One region of the Streptococcus sp. F0441 genome, then DNA from elsewhere that is predicted to be linked to it. Evidence: predicted binding sites of a transcription regulator. Region 1 holds the regulator's gene; the other holds the start of a gene.

The links. Region 1 encodes Rex, which represses fermentation and respiration genes when NADH is low (regulators of the CRP and FNR family bind a similar motif). Its sites were predicted from a motif close to TTGTGAANTANTTCACAA; they were not measured.
Region 2: the regulator Rex is predicted to act here: its motif matches at 2,859-2,876, upstream of adhE (bifunctional acetaldehyde-CoA/alcohol dehydrogenase).

Annotation. Positions count from the first base shown of each region.
Region 1 covers NZ_KB373321.1:1,175,068-1,181,322, forward strand. The annotation lists gene HMPREF9188_RS05650 (GTP pyrophosphokinase) at 1-499, opposite strand, end outside; gene HMPREF9188_RS05655 (CYTH domain-containing protein) at 628-1,197, shown strand; gene HMPREF9188_RS05660 (ribose-phosphate diphosphokinase) at 1,265-2,224, shown strand; gene HMPREF9188_RS05665 (cysteine desulfurase family protein) at 2,234-3,376, shown strand; gene HMPREF9188_RS05670 (DUF1831 domain-containing protein) at 3,354-3,701, shown strand; gene HMPREF9188_RS05675 (DUF4649 family protein) at 3,708-3,917, shown strand; gene HMPREF9188_RS05680 (redox-sensing transcriptional repressor Rex) at 4,006-4,650, shown strand; gene HMPREF9188_RS05685 (gamma-glutamyl-gamma-aminobutyrate hydrolase family protein) at 4,666-5,355, shown strand; gene radC (RadC family protein) at 5,352-6,032, opposite strand; gene pcrA (DNA helicase PcrA) at 6,075-6,255, opposite strand, start outside.
Region 2 covers NZ_KB373321.1:1,954,281-1,960,535, reverse strand. The annotation lists gene tkt (transketolase) at 1-1,283, shown strand, start outside; gene yajC (preprotein translocase subunit YajC) at 1,403-1,723, shown strand; gene HMPREF9188_RS09705 (low molecular weight protein-tyrosine-phosphatase) at 1,771-2,214, shown strand; gene HMPREF9188_RS09700 (MORN repeat-containing protein) at 2,201-2,614, shown strand; gene adhE (bifunctional acetaldehyde-CoA/alcohol dehydrogenase) at 2,910-5,561, shown strand; gene HMPREF9188_RS09690 (helix-turn-helix domain-containing protein) at 5,686-6,255, shown strand, end outside.

The DNA of each region.
Region 1 (6,255 bases):
CTGGAAAATCGCCCTGATATTTATAATTGAGCGAGTGTTCAATCGTAGCCCAGAAATTCATGGCTAAAGTCCGTATTTGAATCTCCGCCAAAATCGTCTTCGCTCCGTTGATCGTATCAACCGTGTACTCGACAACCACGTGATAAGAACGATAACCTGAAGCCTTACGATGAGTAATATAATCTCGTTCCTGAACGACTCTCATATCTTGGCGTTTACGTAGAATCTCAACTACTTCTTTAACGTCATCAACAAACTGAACCATGACACGTAAACCAGCAATATCTTGCAGATCATGTTCTAGATTTGCATAAGTAATTCCTCGACGAGCCATCTTTTCTTTGATACTTTCAATCGGTTTGACACGACCCGTTACAAACTCAATCGGAGAATGCTTGTTTTGCTTACGATACTGTTTGCGAATTCCCCGAAGTTTGATCTTCAACTCACCTACAGCCTGAATGTAAGGATCTAAAAATTCTTCCCATTCTATGGTCATACTTTCTCCCTTGTAATGTTTGATTGCTCTGTCGAAAATCTTTGATTTTTTCAGTACATTCGTATACAATAAATACATTGTCCATTATACCATAAATCGCTTTCAAAGATATAGAAAAGGTTGAAAAAATGAAACATTTAGAAATAGAATTGAAAACACTTCTGAAAAAAGAGGAATATGATTATCTAAAAAAACAGTTTTCCCATATCCAACCCGTCCTTCAGAAAAACTACTACATTGACACACCTGATTTTCAATTGCGTGAAAAGAAGGTTGCCATGCGCATTCGCACTTTTGCAGATTGGGCGGAATTGACCTTGAAAGTGCCTCAAACTGTAGGAAATATGGAATACAACCAGAAACTAACTCTTCCAGAAGCTGAATCGTACCTAGAAAAACAAAAACTACCTCAAGGGCTCGTTCTAGAAAAGCTCGCTAAGATTGGTATTGAAAGTCATGACTGGCTTGTTTTAGGCTGCCTTTCGACTCTTCGTTATGAAACGAAAACAGAAATCGGCTTAATGGCCTTAGATGAAAGCCACTACTTTGATCATACAGACTACGAACTGGAGCTAGAGGTCACTGATCACGAGAAAGGAAAACGAGATTTTCAACAATTTCTTTCAGAAAATAATATCACTTACCAAAAAGCTCCTTCAAAATTAATTCGTTTTATTAAAAGCATGAAAAAAAGCTGAAATAATCTCCATTTTCTGGTAAAATAATGGAGATAAAATATTTAGAGTTTACAGAGGACGGTCTATAATGTCAGATAGAAACAACATGAAACTTTTTGCACTTAATTCCAATCATGAAATTGCACAAAAAATCGCAGAAACGGTTGGGGTACCTCTCGGAAAATTATCTTCACGCCAATTTTCTGATGGTGAAATCCAGGTCAACATTGAAGAGAGTGTCCGTGGTTACGATGTCTACATCATCCAATCAACCAGCTACCCCGTTAGCAACCACTTGATGGAGTTGTTAATCATGGTCGATGCTTGTGTTCGTGCCAGTGCTCATAGTATCAACGTTGTCCTTCCTTACTTTGGTTATGCTCGTCAGGATCGTATCGCTTCTTCTCGCGAACCTCTCACTGCAAAACTGGTTGCCAATATGCTTGTCAAGGCTGGTGTAAGTCGTGTTCTAACGCTTGACCTCCACGCTGTTCAGGTTCAAGGTTTCTTTGATATTCCGGTAGATAACCTCTATACAATTCCTCTCTTTGCTAAACACTACAGCGATAAAGGGTTGCTGGGATCAGATGTCGTTGTTGTTAGTCCAAAAAACTCTGGCGTCAAACGTGCCCGCAGCTTAGCTGAATATTTAGATGCACCAATCGCAATAATCGACTATGCTCAAGACGATTCAGAGCGTAGCCAAGGTTATATCATCGGTGATGTTGAAGGCAAGAAGGCCATCTTGATTGACGATATCCTAAATACTGGACGTACTTTCTCAGAAGCAGCAAAAATCGTCGACCGCGGAGGTGCTACTGAGATTTATGCCGTATCTAGTCACGGACTCTTTGTAGAAGGAGCTGCTGAGCTTCTTGACACTGCTAACATTAAAGAAATCCTTGTGACAGACTCTGTAGCAACCAAAGAAAGAACTCCGGAAAATGTATGTTATATCACCGCTAGCGAATTGATTGGTGATGCCATCGTCCGTATCCACGAAAGAAAACCAGTTAGCCCACTCTTTGCATATAATAAAAAGGAATAAGGTGATTCTTTGATTTATTTGGACAATGCTGCCACTACTCCTATGTCAGCAGTAGCTATCGCAGAAATGACCAAGGTCATGCAGGAAACCCATGGGAATCCTTCAAGTATTCACAGTCATGGTCGCCATGCTGGCAAATTGCTCCGTGAAGCCCGTCAGGAGTTGGCTCACTTACTTGGAACTAAGCCACAACGAATCTTTTTCACATCTGGCGGTACAGAAAGTAACAATACCGCTATCATCGGCTATTGTCTCCGTCATCAAGAGCGTGGAAAACACATCATCACGACAGCTATTGAACACCATTCTGTCCTTGAGACCATTGATTATCTGGTTCAACATTTTGGTTTTGAAGCGACCATCATCCAACCAGTAAATCAAGAAATCACTGCCCAGCAGATTCAAGAAGCGTTGCGTGACGATACCATCCTAGTTTCTACCATGTATGCCAATAATGAAACGGGCAGTCTCTTGCCAATCGCTGAGATTGGACATATTTTAAAAGAGCATCCTGCTGCTTATCATGTTGATGCTGTTCAAGCTATCGGAAAAATCCCTGTCCATCCAGAAAAATTAGGAATTGATTTCCTCAGTGCTTCTGCTCATAAATTCCATGGACCAAAAGGAATTGGTTTTCTTTACGCTTCGTCTATGGACTTTGATTCCTATCTTCACGGTGGGGACCAAGAACAAAAGAAACGGGCTGGAACAGAAAACCTTGCTGCCATAGTCGGTATGGTTGCTACCCTCAAAGAAGATCTGGATCATCAGGCTGAGCATTACCAAAAACTAGAAAGATTAAAAACTGCTTTTCTAGAAGGAATTGCAGGTCTCAACTACTATCTCAATGAAAGCAAACACCAACTTCCTTATGTTTTCAACATTGGCTTCCCTGGTCAAAAAAATGATTTGCTCTTACTCCAGTTAGACCTTGAAGGAATTTCAATCTCAACTGGTTCAGCCTGTACTGCTGGTATTGTGCAAACGAGCCATGTCCTAGAAGCTCTTTATGGACCCTATTCCCATCGTTTAAAAGAGTCTGTCCGTATCAGTCTTTCTCCCCTTAATACCGAGAAAGAACTGAAACAACTGGCTCAAACCTTAAAAAATATTATTGGAGATTTACCTAATGGCATTCGAAAAAACCATTAAACTACAAAACTGCCGCTACGACTATACACTTAGTCCATCTGTAAAAAAGTTTACACTAAAAGACAATACTTTCTTTGAAACAAAGGTCGGAAACTACGAACTGACTCGTCTACTTGAAAAAGTTCCTAATAGTGGTGAAGGCTTCCTACTAAAAATTATCATCAACAAAGAGCTTACAGGTGTTAAAATTAATATCACTGACAAATCAGGTCTTCGTTTGGTGAATATCTTTAAATCTGAAGAACACCATATCCACCAAGAGAAATTCTACTTCCTCATGGACAGTCTTGTAGAACGCGGAATCTTCACAAAAGAAGAGAGATGATTGGCTATGTTTCGTTTGACTTATAAAGATAGCTATCAAGTAGAACGTACACTTGAATTTGCCGATTACGAAGAGCTTATGCTATCACTATCAGGCTGTGTTACCCTGCCCGACACTCTCCTAATCAGCTCCTTAACACTGAATGATAACGTGATTTATCAAGGATTAGTTGGCGATCTCTACCGTTTTTTATCACAAACTAATTTTTCAGATTAAAACTAAGAATTCTCTTAGTTTTTTCTTGTTTTTGTTGATTTTTTCACAAACTTTCTATAAAATAGAAGCATAGAAAGGTTGTGATTTTGTGAAAGATAAACAGTCTGCTACTATTCCAAAAGCAACAGCAAAACGACTCTCTCTTTATTATCGAATTTTCAAACGATTTAACACAGAAAAAATTGAAAGAGCAAATTCTAAACAAATTGCTGAAGCTATCGGTATTGACTCTGCTACTGTTCGACGTGATTTTTCTTATTTTGGTGAACTAGGCCGTCGTGGATTCGGTTATGATGTTAAAAAACTGATGACGTTTTTTGCTGAACTCCTAAATGATAACTCCATCACCAATGTAATGTTGGTTGGAATTGGTAATATGGGGCATGCTCTTCTTCACTACCGCTTCCATGAGCGCAACAAGATGAAGATTATCATGGCCTTTGACCTAGATGACCATCCAGAAGTTGGCACCCAGACACCTGACGGGATTCCAATCTATGGCATCTCTCAGATTAAAGAAAAGATCAAAGAAGCAGATGTCAAAACTGCTATCCTAACTGTTCCAAGTGTTAAATCACAAGAAGTTGCCAATCTTTTGGTTGATGCAGGTATAAAAGGTATTCTTAGTTTTTCACCCGTCCACCTTCACCTTCCAAAAGATGTGGTCGTTCAGTATGTCGATTTGACAAGCGAACTCCAAACCCTCCTCTATTTTATGCGTAAAGAGGATTAGAAAGCGAAAGCATTTATGAAAAAACCAGTTATTGGGATTACAGGAAATGAAAAAGCTCATCCAGATGATGACATCATGATGAGCTATGCAGCAAAGGGCTTTGTTGAAGGAGTCAAGGACGCTGGCGGAATTCCGATCATCCTACCGATTGGTGATCAAGAAATGGCAAGCCATTACGTCGCTATGATTGACAAACTCATCCTAACAGGTGGGCAAAATGTTGATCCAAAATACTATGGTGAACCAAAGGCTATTGATAGTGATGACTACCACCTTCAAAGAGATATTTTTGAACTAGCACTTATCAAAGAAGCGATTAAGCAAAAGAAACCAATTTTCTCTGTTTGTCGAGGTACTCAGCTTTTCAACGTCGCCATGGGCGGCACGCTTCACCAAGATATTGAGGATCATTGGCAGGACTGTTCAGCCGAATACACGACCCAACGCCTCGTAACGGAACCTGATACCATTCTCCGAGAAATCTATGGAGAAATCTCTCACATCAACTCCTTCCACCACCAGAGCATTAAAGATCTAGCTTCAAATCTTAAGGTTGTAGCACATGATCCTAAAGATGGAATCATTGAGGCTGTGACAACTACGGACGGCTTCCCTTATCTTGGTGTTCAATGGCATCCTGAATTTCTCTTTGAGAACCGCCCCAAGGATAAAACACTATTTGACTATGTTGTTAACGAACTCTAGATTAAATCTGTCTTTTCACGGTAACTAAAGTAATCCGAGTGCGAGACAATTAGGTGGTCTAAGAAAACGATTCCCATCAGCTCACAGGCTTCCTTGACTAGCTTAGTGACATGGTCATCATTTCGACTAGGAGATACAGCACCAGATGGATGATTGTGAACGAGAATCACAGAGGTGGCCATATGCTTAATGGCATAGTGAAGGATTTCCCTTGGTTCAGCAATACTACGTGTCGCAGATCCGATAAAGATGGTTTGCTGATGAATGATTTGATTTTGAGTATTGAGATAGAGCGCCACTAGGTGCTCTTGTTTTTTGTCGCCAAGTTCCTGTTGCATTTTTTTAGCTAGCTTTTGACTACTGAGAATACTTTCCATCTCAAGGGTTTCATGTTTGTGAATGCGATTCCCCAGTTCAATCACTGCTTGTAGTTCAATAGCTTTGATACGTCCAATACCAGACAGACTCTGCAATTCCTGCAGGGTCATTTTTTTCAAATCAGTTAGACTGGTCAAACTGTTCAAGATTTTCTGGGAAATTTCAAAAACATTGGCCTGACGCGTTCCGGTTCTGAGTAGTATAGCTAGCAATTCTTGATTGCTCAGAGCCTCTACTCCTTCTTTAACTAGTCTTTCTCTAGGTAAGAGTGAATCTTCTTGGAATGAAATACTGTACATAAAAATCCTCCTCACTATATTATTCGTGAGAAGGATGAAAAATTAGATTTTTTTCTCAATTGGGGCAACACTGGCTAAGAGTTTTTTCAGACCCACTTCTGGGAAATTGATTTTCAATTCCTGCGTATCGCCACTACCTGAGACTTCAAGGACTGTTCCCTCTCCCCACTTCTTGTGAAGAGCAATGTCCCCAATAGACCAATTTGTCTCGCTAGACGCTGAT
Region 2 (6,255 bases), 780 kb from region 1:
CTTCAGGCAAACCATCTTTGATTGAAGTGAAGACTGTGATTGGATACGGTTCTCCAAACAAACAAGGAACTAATGCGGTACACGGTGCTCCTCTTGGAGCAGATGAAACTGCGGCTACTCGCCAAGCTCTTGGTTGGGAATATGAACCATTTGAAATTCCAGAGCAAGTTTATGCTGATTTCAAGGAAAATGTTGCAGACCGTGGTGCATCAGCTTATCAAACTTGGACTAAATTAGTTGCTGACTATAAAGAGGCTCATCCAGAACTGGCTGCAGAAGTAGAAGCCGTTATCGACGGACGTGATCCAGTTGAGGTGACTCCAGCAGACTTCCCAGCCTTAGAAAATGGATTTTCTCAAGCAACCCGTAACTCAAGTCAAGATGCTTTGAACGTTGTCGCTGCCAAGTTGCCAACTTTCCTAGGTGGATCAGCTGACCTTGCTCACTCAAACATGACTTATATCAAAACGGATGGACTTCAAGACGACGCTAATCGCTTGAACCGCAACATTCAGTTTGGTGTTCGTGAATTTGCAATGGGAACGATCTTGAACGGGATGGCTCTTCATGGTGGACTTCGTGTATACGGTGGTACTTTCTTTGTCTTCTCTGACTATGTGAAAGCAGCTGTCCGTTTGTCAGCCTTGCAAGGACTTCCTGTGACTTATGTCTTTACCCACGATTCGATCGCAGTTGGTGAAGATGGTCCAACTCACGAACCAGTTGAACACTTAGCAGGTCTGCGTGCTATGCCAAATCTCAATGTTTTCCGCCCAGCAGATGCGCGTGAAACTCAAGCGGCTTGGTACCTTGCTGTGACAAGCGAAAAAACACCAACTGCCCTTGTCTTGACACGTCAAAACTTGACTGTTGAAGAGGGAACAGACTTTGACAAAGTTGCGAAAGGTGCCTATGTTGTCTATGAAAATGCAGCTGACTTTGATACGATATTGATTGCAACAGGTTCAGAGGTGAATCTCGCTGTCGCAGCTGCCAAAGAATTGGCTAGTCAAGGCGCAAAAGTCCGTGTAGTCAGCATGCCATCTACAGATGTCTTTGACGCACAAGATGCAGCTTACAAGGAAGAAATCCTTCCAAATGCAGTCCGCCGTCGTGTTGCAGTCGAAATGGGTGCAACTCAAAACTGGTACAAATATGTTGGTCTTGATGGTGCAGTTCTCGGTATTGATACCTTTGGAGCATCTGCCCCAGCACCAAAAGTATTGGCAGAGTACGGATTTACAGTTGAAAATCTAGTCAAAGTCGTTCAAAACTTGAAATAATCGCAGAAAAATCAGAGTAAAAACTCTGATTTTTTTATTGCCATAAAACAAGGCACAACCTTGTAAAAGTAGCTGAAATTTGATATAGTAGTCCTATGTAAAAGACAAAGGAGAAAACAATGAATCCAAATATTACTTTTTTAATCATGCTTGTAGGTATGATGGCCTTGATGTTCTTTATGCAACGCTCTCAAAAGAAACAAGCTCAAAAGCGTATGGAAAGCTTAAATAAACTTCAAAAAGGCTATGAAGTTATTACAATTGGCGGCCTTTACGGAACAGTGGATGAAGTAGACACTGAGAAGAGAACAATCGTACTTGATGTAGATGGCGTTTATTTGACTTTTGAATTGGCTGCTATCAAGACAGTGTTGCCACTCAAAGAGGCTGTGACACCAGAAGGAACAGTTGTTGACGAAGGCGGAGCAATCGAAGAATAAAACGGGACCTGTCACTCCCGTTTTTCTATGAAGTGAGAGGAAAAGGGATGAGAAAAATAGTATTTGTTTGCCTAGGAAACATCTGCCGTAGCCCCATGGCAGAGTTTGTGATGAAATCCATGACGAGTGATTACCAGATTGAGAGTCGTGCGACTTCGGCTTGGGAACATGGTAATCTGATTCATAAGGGAACGCAGGGGATTTTCCAGCAGTATCAGATTCCTTATGACAAAGACAAAACATCACTCCAGATTCGTAGAGAAAATTTTGAATCGTTTGATTACATTATCGGTATGGATGCTTCAAACGTTTCAGATCTGCGTCAAATGTGTCCTCAGGAATTGCAGCATAAGATCTACCCTTTTGCATTTGAAAGTGTTCCAGATCCTTGGTATACAGGAGATTTTGAGGAAACCTATGCTCGTATCACAAGTGGATGTAAAAGCTGGCTAGATCGATTAGAAAATGAGAGTGACAATGGAAAAGCTTAAACAAATCTATGAAAAGTATAGAGTTTACCTAACTCGCCCTAGGCTAGAGTTCATTGCAGTAGTCGTAATTGCACTCTGTGCCCTTTCGGTATTTCTACTAAATACACCCAAAAAGGGTGTCCTGACACTTGATGGTGGTGCACTTGTTTATGATGGTACCCTGGTGCGAGGGAAAATGAATGGTCAGGGGACCATGACCTTTGAAAATGGGGACCAATATACAGGTGATTTCAATAATGGAGCCTTTAATGGAAAAGGAACGTTCCAATCAAAAGATGGCTGGAAATACGAAGGTGATTTTGTAAATGGCCAGGCTGAAGGTCAAGGAAAGTTGACGACAGAGCAAGAAGTTGTCTATGAAGGAACCTTTAAACAAGGCGTTTTCCAACAAAAACAGTAGTCTCCAGATGAGGAGGCTATTTTTAAAAGCAAGAAAGAAAGCGCTCTCTTTGATTAAATTCGGTAAATAACTATCAACTAGAAAAACTTTGTGAAATAAAAAAATATTTTTCATAATTTCACAATCATCCAGATAAAACTCTATTGCATAGGTAGGTTGAGAAAAATCTCACAAACTTAGGAAATTTCTTTGTGAAATGCTTATGAAACTGTTTACAAAGCATAAAAAAAGAGTTATAATGAACTTGTGAAAAAATTAACAAAGGATAACATCCTTAAAGGCTATGGAGGATAATATGGCTGATAAAAAAACAGTAACACCAGAGGAAAAACAACTTGCTGCTGAAAAGCATGTCGACGGTCTCGTGAAAAAAGCCTTGGTTGCGCTTGATGAAATGCGCAAGTTGAACCAAGAGCAAGTTGACTACATCGTAGCAAAAGCGTCTGTTGCAGCACTTGATGCGCACGGTATCCTTGCACAACACGCAGTTGAAGAAACTGGTCGTGGTGTGTTTGAAGATAAGGCGACAAAAAATCTATTTGCCTGTGAACACGTAGTGAACAATATGCGTGGAGTTAAAACAGCTGGAGTTATCGAAGATGATCCAATTACAGGTTTGACGAAGATTGCGGAGCCGGTCGGAGTTATTTGTGGTATCACTCCAACAACAAACCCAACTTCAACAGCGATTTTCAAATCATTGATTGCTTTGAAGACACGTAACCCAATTGTTTTCGCTTTCCATCCATCAGCTCAAGAATCTTCTGCTCATGCTGCACAAATCGTTCGTGATGCAGCGATTGCAGCTGGTGCTCCTGAAAACTGTGTTCAATGGATTACAAAGCCATCTATGGAAGCAACTGGGGCACTTATGAACCATGAAGGTGTTGCGACTATCCTCGCAACTGGTGGGAATGCCATGGTTAAAGCTGCATACTCATGTGGAAAACCAGCTCTTGGGGTAGGTGCCGGAAACGTTCCTGCCTATGTAGAAAAATCTGCTGACCTTCGTCAAGCTGCTCATGACATCGTTATGTCAAAATCATTTGATAATGGGATGGTCTGTGCATCAGAACAAGCCGTTATCATTGATAAAGAAGTGTATGACGAATTTGTAGAAGAATTCAAATCATACCATACTTACTTTGTAAACAAGAAAGAAAAAGCACTTCTTGAAGAATTCTGTTTCGGCGTGAAAGCAAACAGCAAAAACTGTGCAGGTGCTAAACTAAACGCAAACATCGTTGGAAAACCAGCAGCATGGATTGCTGAACAAGCAGGATTTAGCGTTCCAGAAGGAACAAACATCTTGGCTGCAGAATGTGCAGAAGTAGGACCAAAAGAACCATTGACTCGTGAAAAATTGTCACCAGTTATCGCTGTCCTAAAAGCTGAAGATACAGAAGACGGTCTTAAAAAAGCTCGTCAAATGGTTGAGTTTAACGGACTTGGTCACTCAGCAGCTATCCATACAAAAGACGAAGCTCTTGTTAAACGCTTTGGTACAGAAATCAAAGCAATGCGTATTATCTGGAACTCTCCATCTACTTTCGGTGGTATCGGTGACGTATACAATGCCTTCATCCCATCATTGACACTTGGATGTGGTTCATATGGACACAACTCAGTCGGTGATAACGTGAGTGCGATCAACCTTCTAAACATCAAGAAAGTAGGGAAACGTAGAAATAATATGCAATGGTTTAAAGTTCCTTCAAAAATTTACTTCGAACGCAATTCTATCCAATACCTTCAAACTTGCGAAGGTATCGAACGTGTCATGATTGTTACCGATAAATCAATTGAAAAACTCGGTTTTGTACAACGTGTGATTGACCAATTGAATCTTCGTAAAAACAAAGTCACGATTCAAGTCTTCTCAGATGTTGAACCAGATCCAGATATCACAACAGTTCGTCGTGGTGTTGAAGTAATGCGTTCGTTTGAACCAGACACTATCATTGCCCTTGGTGGTGGTTCACCAATGGATGCAGCTAAAGGTATGTGGATGTTCTATGAACAGCCAGACGTTGACTTCGGTGACCTCGTTCAAAAATTCATGGATATCCGCAAACGTGCCTTCAAATTCCCATCACTTGGTAAGAAAGCACAATATATCGGTATTCCAACAACATCTGGTACAGGTTCAGAAGTAACACCGTTTGCAGTTATCTCTGACAAGGCAAACAACCGGAAATACCCAATCACTGACTACGCTTTGACACCAACCATTGCAATTGTTGACCCTGCTTTGGTAGAATCTGTTCCAGCATTTATTGCTGCTGACACAGGTATGGATGTCTTGACACACGCAACTGAAGCTTATACTTCTAACTTTGCTAATGACTATACAGATGGTATTGCTCTTCAAACCATCAAGTTAGTCTTCAAATACTTGGAGAAATCTGTAAAAACAGCTGACCCAGAAGCCCGTGAAAAGATGCATAATGCCTCTACAATGGCTGGTATGGCCTTTGCAAATGCCTTCCTTGGAATGAGTCACTCAATGGCGCATAAGATTGGTGCTGTTCACCACACCATTCACGGACGTACAAATGCAATCTTGCTTCCATACGTTATCCGTTACAACGGAACTCGTCCATCTAAAACTACAACATGGCCTAAGTACAATTACTGGAAAGCTGATGAAAAATTCCAAGATATTGCTCGTATGCTAGGTCTTCCTTGCTCAACACCAGAAGAAGCAGTTGAAGCATACGCTAAAGCTGTTTACGAACTTGGTGTTGCAGTAGGTATCAAGATGAACTTCAAGGATCAAGGAATTGATGAAAAAGCTTGGAAAGACAGCTTGCATGAAATTGCCTTACTTGCTTACGAAGACCAATGTTCACCTGCAAACCCACGCTTGCCAATGGTAGCTGACATGGAAGAAATCATGGCAGATGCTTACTATGGTTATGCAGAACGACCAGGACGTCGCAAATAATTGTTTATCAGCCTAGAGGCAGGAGTTATCCTGTCTCTTTTTTTGTACATTTTCTTGAAAAATGTTATAATAAGCGCATATAGTTATTTGAATATCAAAGTTTTTGAAAAGATTCGAGAGGTAAATGAGAGAAGTGAATGATTTAGGGGAAAAGGTAAGACTCCTTAGAGAGGAGAAGGGTCTTAGTCGTCCAGTTTTTTGTGGAGATGAGTCAGAGTTATCCGTTCGTCAGTTGGTACGCATTGAAAAAGGAGAATTTCGTCCTACTATAAAAACACTAGAATACATTGCAGATAGGCTAGACATCCCATCCTATGTCTTGATGCCAGACTATAAGGAATTACCGAAGCGTTATCAAGAATTAAAGTACTTTCTTCTTCATCATCCTGACTATGGAGACAAAGAGTTGCAGGAACGAAAGGAAGAATATTTTGATGAGATTTTTGAATGTTTTTATGATGATTTGCCACGTGATGAGAAAGTGATAGTGGATTGTCTTCAAGCTATAGATGAGGTGAGGGCGACTAGTAATTCCTTATACGGAAGTAGTGTGATTGAGGGCGGTCTTCAAGACTTACTATCCAGAGATGTATATAAAGCCGAGGACTTTTTGAAATTGAGACTGTATTTCAACTGTCAGTTAATGGATGGTTTAAATGTGGGTGAGATAAAAAAATCTGAGCATGAAACCATT